2 regions of the Sphingomonas sp. P2_B6 genome follow, and region 2 is predicted to be linked to the other one. Evidence: riboswitches for the same ligand, from Rfam matches in the RefSeq annotation. Region 2 holds a riboswitch; the other holds the start of a gene.
What was found. A riboswitch is a leader RNA that binds a small molecule or an ion and turns the genes downstream of it on or off. The one in region 2 is predicted to bind glycine.
Positions count from the first base shown of each region.

Region 1: it holds a riboswitch for glycine, as region 2 does, so the genes downstream of both, AC1DX5_RS12170 (L-serine ammonia-lyase) here and gcvT (glycine cleavage system aminomethyltransferase GcvT) in region 2, are expected to answer to the same signal.

Region 1 covers NZ_JBFUDK010000007.1:127,438-130,838, forward strand. Annotated here, with positions in the region: gene AC1DX5_RS12170 (L-serine ammonia-lyase) at 2-1,414, opposite strand; glycine riboswitch at 1,458-1,523, opposite strand; glycine riboswitch at 1,525-1,612, opposite strand; gene AC1DX5_RS12175 (helix-turn-helix transcriptional regulator) at 1,656-2,510, opposite strand; gene AC1DX5_RS12180 (SDR family oxidoreductase) at 2,613-3,401, shown strand, end outside.
Region 2 covers NZ_JBFUDK010000004.1:226,134-229,534, reverse strand. Annotated here, with positions in the region: gene AC1DX5_RS07755 (hypothetical protein) at 95-700, shown strand; gene AC1DX5_RS07750 (MOSC domain-containing protein) at 697-1,344, shown strand; glycine riboswitch at 1,423-1,555, shown strand; gene gcvT (glycine cleavage system aminomethyltransferase GcvT) at 1,726-2,853, shown strand; gene gcvH (glycine cleavage system protein GcvH) at 2,855-3,226, shown strand; gene gcvPA (aminomethyl-transferring glycine dehydrogenase subunit GcvPA) at 3,359-3,401, shown strand, end outside.

The sequences.
Region 1 (3,401 bases), on a different contig from region 2:
GTCAGCACTCCACCACGTTGACGGCGAGACCGCCCAGGCTGGTTTCCTTGTATTTGGAACGCATGTCCTCGCCGGTCTGGCGCATCGTCTCAATCGCCTGGTCGAGGCTGACGATGTGCGTGCCGTCCCCGTCGAGCGCGAGATAGGCGGCGTTGATCGCCTTCACCGCGCCCATCGCGTTGCGCTCGATGCAGGGCACCTGGACCAGCCCGCCGATCGGATCGCAGGTGAGGCCGAGATTATGCTCGATGCCGATCTCCGCGGCATTCTCGATCTGGGCGTTGGTGGCGCCGAGCACCGCCGCGAGGCCGGCGGCGGCCATCGAGCAAGCCACGCCGACCTCGCCCTGGCAGCCCATCTCCGCCGCCGAGATGGAGGCGCGGGTCTTGTAGAGCATGCCGATCGCCGCCGCGGTCGAGAGGAAGATGCGAATGCCCTCGCGCGTCGCCGGGCCCTCGAACGTCTCGTAATAGCGGATCACCGCGGGGATGATGCCCGCGGCCCCATTGGTCGGCGCGGTGACCACGCGACCGCCGGCCGCATTCTCCTCGTTCACGGCCAGCGCCCAGAGACTAACCCATTGGATGGTATGCGACGGAGCGCCGCGTTCCGAGCGGGAGATCAGTGCTTCGTGCAGCCCCTTGGCGCGGCGACGCACGTTGAGGCCGCCCGGCAATATGCCACCCTTCACCATGCCGCGATCGATGCAGGCGCGCATCGCATCGGCGACGCCGTCGAGCAGCGCGTCGGTCTCGGCCGCGGTGCGCCAGGCAGTGTCGTTGCGGCGAACCAGCTCGCTGATCGAGATATGCTCTGCCTCGGCCGCCAGCAGCAGCTCGTCACCCGACGTGAAGGGATGGCGCACCGCGACATTGCCAAGCTCCGGCCGCTCCCCGCCGCGCCGGATCGTGCCGCCGCCGACCGAATAATAGCGCAGCGTCTGCGACGTTCCGTCGGGGAACCAGGCAGTCAGATCGAGAGCATTGGGATGTTCCGGCTCGAAGCGTTCGGGATGGAAATCGATCCCGCCCTTGCCGTCCAGCGCCACCGGATAGCCGCCCTCTCCGCCTCCTCGCCCGAGCGGCAGCGCATTGTCCGCGCGGAACCCGGCGACCAGCGCCGCCGCCGTTTCCGGATCGACCGTTTCCGGCTCCCAGCCGGCCAGGCCGAGCAGGACCGCGACGTCGGTGCCGTGGCCGATGCCGGTCAGCGCAAGCGAACCATAGAGGCTGCAGCCGACCCTGGTCGCGCGCTCCGGCAACGCCAGGATGGTCCGCGCGAAATCCGCCGCCGCGCGCATCGGCCCGACCGTGTGCGAGCTGGAGGGGCCGATGCCGATGGTGAACATCTCGGCGATGCTGATCGGGCGAAAGCGCGGGTCCGGAAAAGTCGAGGTCGCGAGAGGTGAGGTCACCGAGGCATGCTCCTGTCAGGCGCTGTGCGCGCCGTTGCATGCCCCCTCTGTCCCTTTGCCTGAGATCGCTATCCCGTCGGCGGGTGCCGTGGCACCACTCTCCAGAGTGTCTGTGTCGCGCGGTCCTTTTGCCTGAGAGTTTCCGGGGCGGTTGCTCCTTCGGCGCCGGCCAAAGCCGATCTCTCCCGTGCGACGACCGATAGGTGAGCGAGTGCCCGCGCCAAGTCAATCGCCACGCTGGTCAGGATGCCCAGGCAGCGCGGGATTCCGTGGCGGGCGCTTCCCATCCGTCGACCAGGGACTGGATGAGCGCCCGGTCGTCCGGCGTCGCCGGGTTGTAGACGATCAGGCTGAGGTCCGGCCGGCCGTCCACCGCGAAGGCGGAATATTCCAGGGCGATCAGGCCGACCTGGGGATGGCGCAGATGCTTGGTCCCGTCGCCATAGGTCCGCACTTCATTGTCCTGCCACATCGAGGCGAATTCCGGGCTCGACCGGCAGAGTTCCTCGACCAGCGGCGCGACCTCGGCATCGGCGCCAGCGCGTGCGGCGTCGATCCGGAAGGAACTCACGACGAAACGGGCGACCGATTCCCATTGCGGCTGCGCCGCGCGGACGCGATCGTCGCAGAAGATCAGGCGCAGGATATTGCGCTGGCCGGGCGGGATCGAACCATAATTGGTGAGCACGACCGCCGCGGCGCGGTTCCAGGCGACGACGTCCCAGGTCGCGGTGCGCACGATGGCGGGACTGCAGGTCAGCACGTCGAGCAGCCGCTGCAAGCGCGGCGTAATCGAATCGCTACCACGATACTGGGCCGCGGGCGGGCGACCGAGACCGAGCAGGAACAGATGCTCGCGCTCGACCTCGGTCAGGGTCAATGCCGTCGCGATGCGGTCGAGCACTTCGGCCGAAGCTTTTCCGCCGCGCCCCTGTTCGAGCCAGGTGTACCAGGTCGGGCTGATATTGGCGCGCTGCGCCACTTCCTCGCGGCGCAACCCCGCGGTCCGCCGCCGCCCGGCGAACCCGAACGAGGCGGGATCGAGCCTGGTGCGCCGGTTCCGGAGATAGGTGCCGAGCATATTGTCGTCGGACATCGTGGCGCATCCAGTTAGTGTTTATACCAGGATAATGTCACTACTTTACCTGCATAAGAGCGATCACGACAATAGACGGGTCGAAATGCTGGAGATGAGCAGATGCGCGTATTTGTAACGGGTGCCACCGGCTGGGTCGGGTCGGCGGTGGTCGAGGAACTGGTTAGTGCCGGCCATCAGGTGACGGGACTGGCCCGGTCCGCGGAAAAGGCAGCGACGCTCGCCGCGGCCGGCGCCGAAATCGTGTCCGGGACGCTCGACGACCTCGATATTCTGCGCGGCGGCGCGGCGGCGGCGGACGGCGTGATCCACACCGCGTTCAACCATGATTTCTCCCGGTTTGCCGAGAATGCGCGGCAGGACCAGCTGGCGATCGAGACATTGGGCAGCGCGCTGATGGGGTCGGACCGGCCGTTGCTCGTCACCTCGGGCTTTGCGTTGCTCGCGCCGGGCCGGGTCGCGACCGAGGCGGATCTGCCCGCGTCGCACCCCTCCTACCCGCGCCGGTCCGAGGCCGCCGCGATAGCTCTGGCGGCGCGCGGCGTGCGGGCCGCCTCCATCCGGCTGGCGCCGTCGGTGCACGGCACTGGCGACCACGGCTTCATCCCGTTCCTGATCGGCCTGGCCCGCGAGAAAGGCGTGTCCGCCTATATCGGCGACGGGGCGAACCGTTGGCCTGGGGTACACCGGCTCGACGCCGCGCGCCTCTACCGGCTGGCGCTCGAACAGGGCGCCACCGAGGCCGCCTATCACGCGACCGGCGACGAAGGAGTCGCGTTCAGGGACATCGCCGCGGTGATCGGGCGGCGGCTCGGCGTGCCGGTCGAATCGCGTACACCGGAGCATTTCGGCTGGTTCGCCGATTTCGCCGGGGCCGATATTCCGGCATCG
Region 2 (3,401 bases):
TGCGCGCGAGCGCGAGGCCCCTTCCTATGTGTTCCCATGTGATAAGGTGCGTGTGCCCGTGACAGCCCGGAAAATTGCCGTTCCCGCCATCCTGATGCTGCTGGCCGGCGGCTGCTCCACCACCGGAGACATTGACGAAACGGGTGGCATCACGGCGATCCGTTCGGCCTGTCCGACCGTCGGCGTTCCCGCGGCGACCGGCGATATCACCCTGTTCGATCCGCCGGCCAGTACCGCGGCGACCGCGATCGACGTTGCGGCGGTGATGACCAATGTCCGCTCCACCTGCGCCGATGCGACTGACGACATCGTCACCACCGTCACCTTCGATATCCAGGCGCGCCGGGCGCGCACCGATACGGCGCGCGACGTGAGTCTGCCCTATTTCATCACCGTCGTGCGGGGCGGCACCGCCGTTATCGCCAAGCGCGTCGGCCATGTCTCCGTGCATTTCAATGCCGGGCAGGACCGTGCGACGGCCAGCGGCCAGGCGAGCAGCACCATCTCCCGCGCGGCGGCCAGCCTTTCTGAAGATGTCCGCAAGAAGCTGACCGAAAAGCGCAAGGCGGGCGGCAGCGACGCCGCGGTCGACCCGCTGACTCGTCCGGAGATTCGCCAGGCCGTGCTGCGCGCTACCTTCGAGGCGCTGGTCGGCTTTCAGCTGACCGACGATCAGCTCAAGTACAACGCCACCCGGTGACCGAGGTCCGGGCCTTTGCCCTGCTGACGGGTAAGGCCCGGTACCTCGGGCGGGGTGAAAACAGCGCCATCGCCAAGTCTCCCGTCACCGGGCCGGTGAAGATCGGCTTTCTTGGGCTGGAAGGCGACGAGCAGGCCGATCCGACCGTTCATGGCGGACCGGACAAGGCGCTGCATCATTATCCCCATGATCATTATGCGCGCTGGAGCGAGGACAGGGTGGACGATCCGGTGCTCGCGGCGCCGGGGGCCTTTGGCGAGAATATCGCGACGCTCGGGCTGACCGAAGATCAGGTCTGCATCGGCGACCGGTTCCGCCTGGGCCGCGCGCTGATCGAGATCAGCCAGGGCCGGCAACCCTGCTGGAAGCAGGCTGAACGGCTGCGCTGGCCGGCTCTCCCGGCACTGATGGTCAAGGAACGGCGCAGCGGATGGTATTACCGCGTGATCGAGGAAGGCGCCGCCGAGCCGGGCGAGGCCCTGGCGATGGTCGAGCGCCCCTTGCCAGGGTGGACAGTCCGCCGCGTCTTCGGTCTGCTCATCGCCGGGGACCATCGTCACGACCCGGCGGCGCTTCGTGACCTTGCGGGTATGGAACTGCTGTATGACGGATGGCGGCACCGTGCCCTCAAATTGATGGCTTAGCTAAAAGCGTTACCAAGGCCGATTGACTCGCATGCTGCACCGCGTCACACCGGGCATGTCGATGGAGGGCAACTTCCATAGGCACGCGCGGGAGAGACCCCGGACGTGGGACCCTTGTCAAAGCAATGGCTTGGCATGGAATCCCTGATCCAGGGCGCCGAAGGAGCAACCGCCCCGGAATCTCTCAGGCACACCGGACCGCGCGGGCTATCGACACTCTGGAAAGCGGCCGAGGCGATGTTTGCCCGGCCCACCGAAGGGGTAAGCCATCCTGCGCAAGCGGGTGGTCAAAGCTCTCAGGTTCCCGTGACAGAGGGGGCGGCGAAACGCGGCGTAAGATGCGCTGCGTAACGCCGTGACACCTTGTGACGGAGACCGGCATTGAGTGACAACGAAGGCCCCGAAATCGAGATCCAGACGCTGCCGCTCGATGCGTGGCACCGTGCGCGGGACGGCCGGATGGTCGAATTCGCCGGCTATCACATGCCCGTCCAGTATGAAGGCATCATGGCCGAGCATCTGTGGACGCGCGACTCCGCCGGTTTGTTCGACGTCAGCCATATGGGCCAGCTGCTCTTTACCGGCGACGGCGCCGATGCCGCGCTCGAAGCGCTGCTGCCGGGCGACATCAAGGGGCTTGCCCCTACGAAGATGCGCTATTCGCTGCTGCTCGCGGAGAATGGCGGCATTCTCGATGATCTGATGGTCACGCGCCGCGAGGACGGCATCTACATGGTCGTCAACGGCGCGACCAAATATGACGACATCTCCTATCTCCTCGATCACCTGCCCGAGGACATCACGATCAACATCATGGACGAGCAGGCGCTGCTCGCGCTCCAGGGCCCCAAGGCGGTTGACGTGCTGTCGCGGCTGGTGCCGGGCGTCGAGGCGTTGGTGTTCATGACCGCGGGTGCGTTCGAGTGGAACGGCACGCCGCTGTGGATCAGCCGCTCGGGCTATACCGGTGAGGACGGGTTCGAGATTTCGGTGCCGGCCGAGGCTGCCGAGGCACTCGCCGATGCGCTGACCGCCGAGGCCGAAGTGAAGCCGATCGGGCTCGGCGCGCGCGATTCGCTGCGGCTCGAGGCCGGCTTGCCGCTCTACGGGCATGATCTCGATCCCAAGACCACGCCGGTGATGGCCGATCTCGGCTTCGCTTTGTCCAAGCGCCGTCGCGAGGAAGGCAATTTCATGGGCGCCGAGCGTATCCTGCTCGAGCGCGAGCAGGGCGCGGCGGTCAAGCGCGTCGGCCTGGTCGTCGAAGGCCGCCAGCCAGTGCGCGAGGGCGCGGCGGTGGTCGATGCGGAGGGTTCCGAGGTCGGCAAGGTCACCAGCGGCGGTTTCGCCCCGAGCTTCGGTGCGCCGATCGCCATGGCCTATGTGCCCGCCGCGATGGCGGCGATCGGCACCGTCATCCAGATTACGCAGCGCGGCAAGGTCCACCAGGCGACCGTCACCGCGATGCCGCTGATTCCACACCGCTATGTCCGAGCAGGAGGCAAGTAAGATGAGCCGTTACTTCACCGAAGATCATGAATGGGTCGATGTCGACGGCGACATCGGCACGGTCGGCATCAGCGAGTACGCGCAAGGCCAGCTCGGCGACATCGTGTTCGTCGACGTGCCGGCGGAGGGCAAGGAACTGGCGAAGGGCGACGAGGCCGCGGTGGTCGAATCGGTCAAGGCCGCATCGGACGTCTATTCGCCGGTCTCCGGCACCGTGCTTGAAGGCAATGCCGCGCTCGGCGACAATCCCGGGCTCGTCAACGAAGATCCCGAGGCCGAGGGCTGGTTCTTCAAACTGACGCTCAGCGATCCGGAAGAACTCAAGGGCCTGATGGATGAGGCGGCCTACGCCGCTTTCGTCGCGAAGCTTTGATGTGACGTACTCCCCTCCCGCTTGCGGGAGGGGTTGGGGGTGGGCTCGCGCTTTCCTCCAACGCTCCGCCCGGAATTGGCCGGGCGCCCACCCCCGACCCCTCCCGCAGGCGGGAGGGGGGAGATTGCTTGAATGCGGTATTTGCCCCTTACCGACAATGATCGTCAGGCGATGC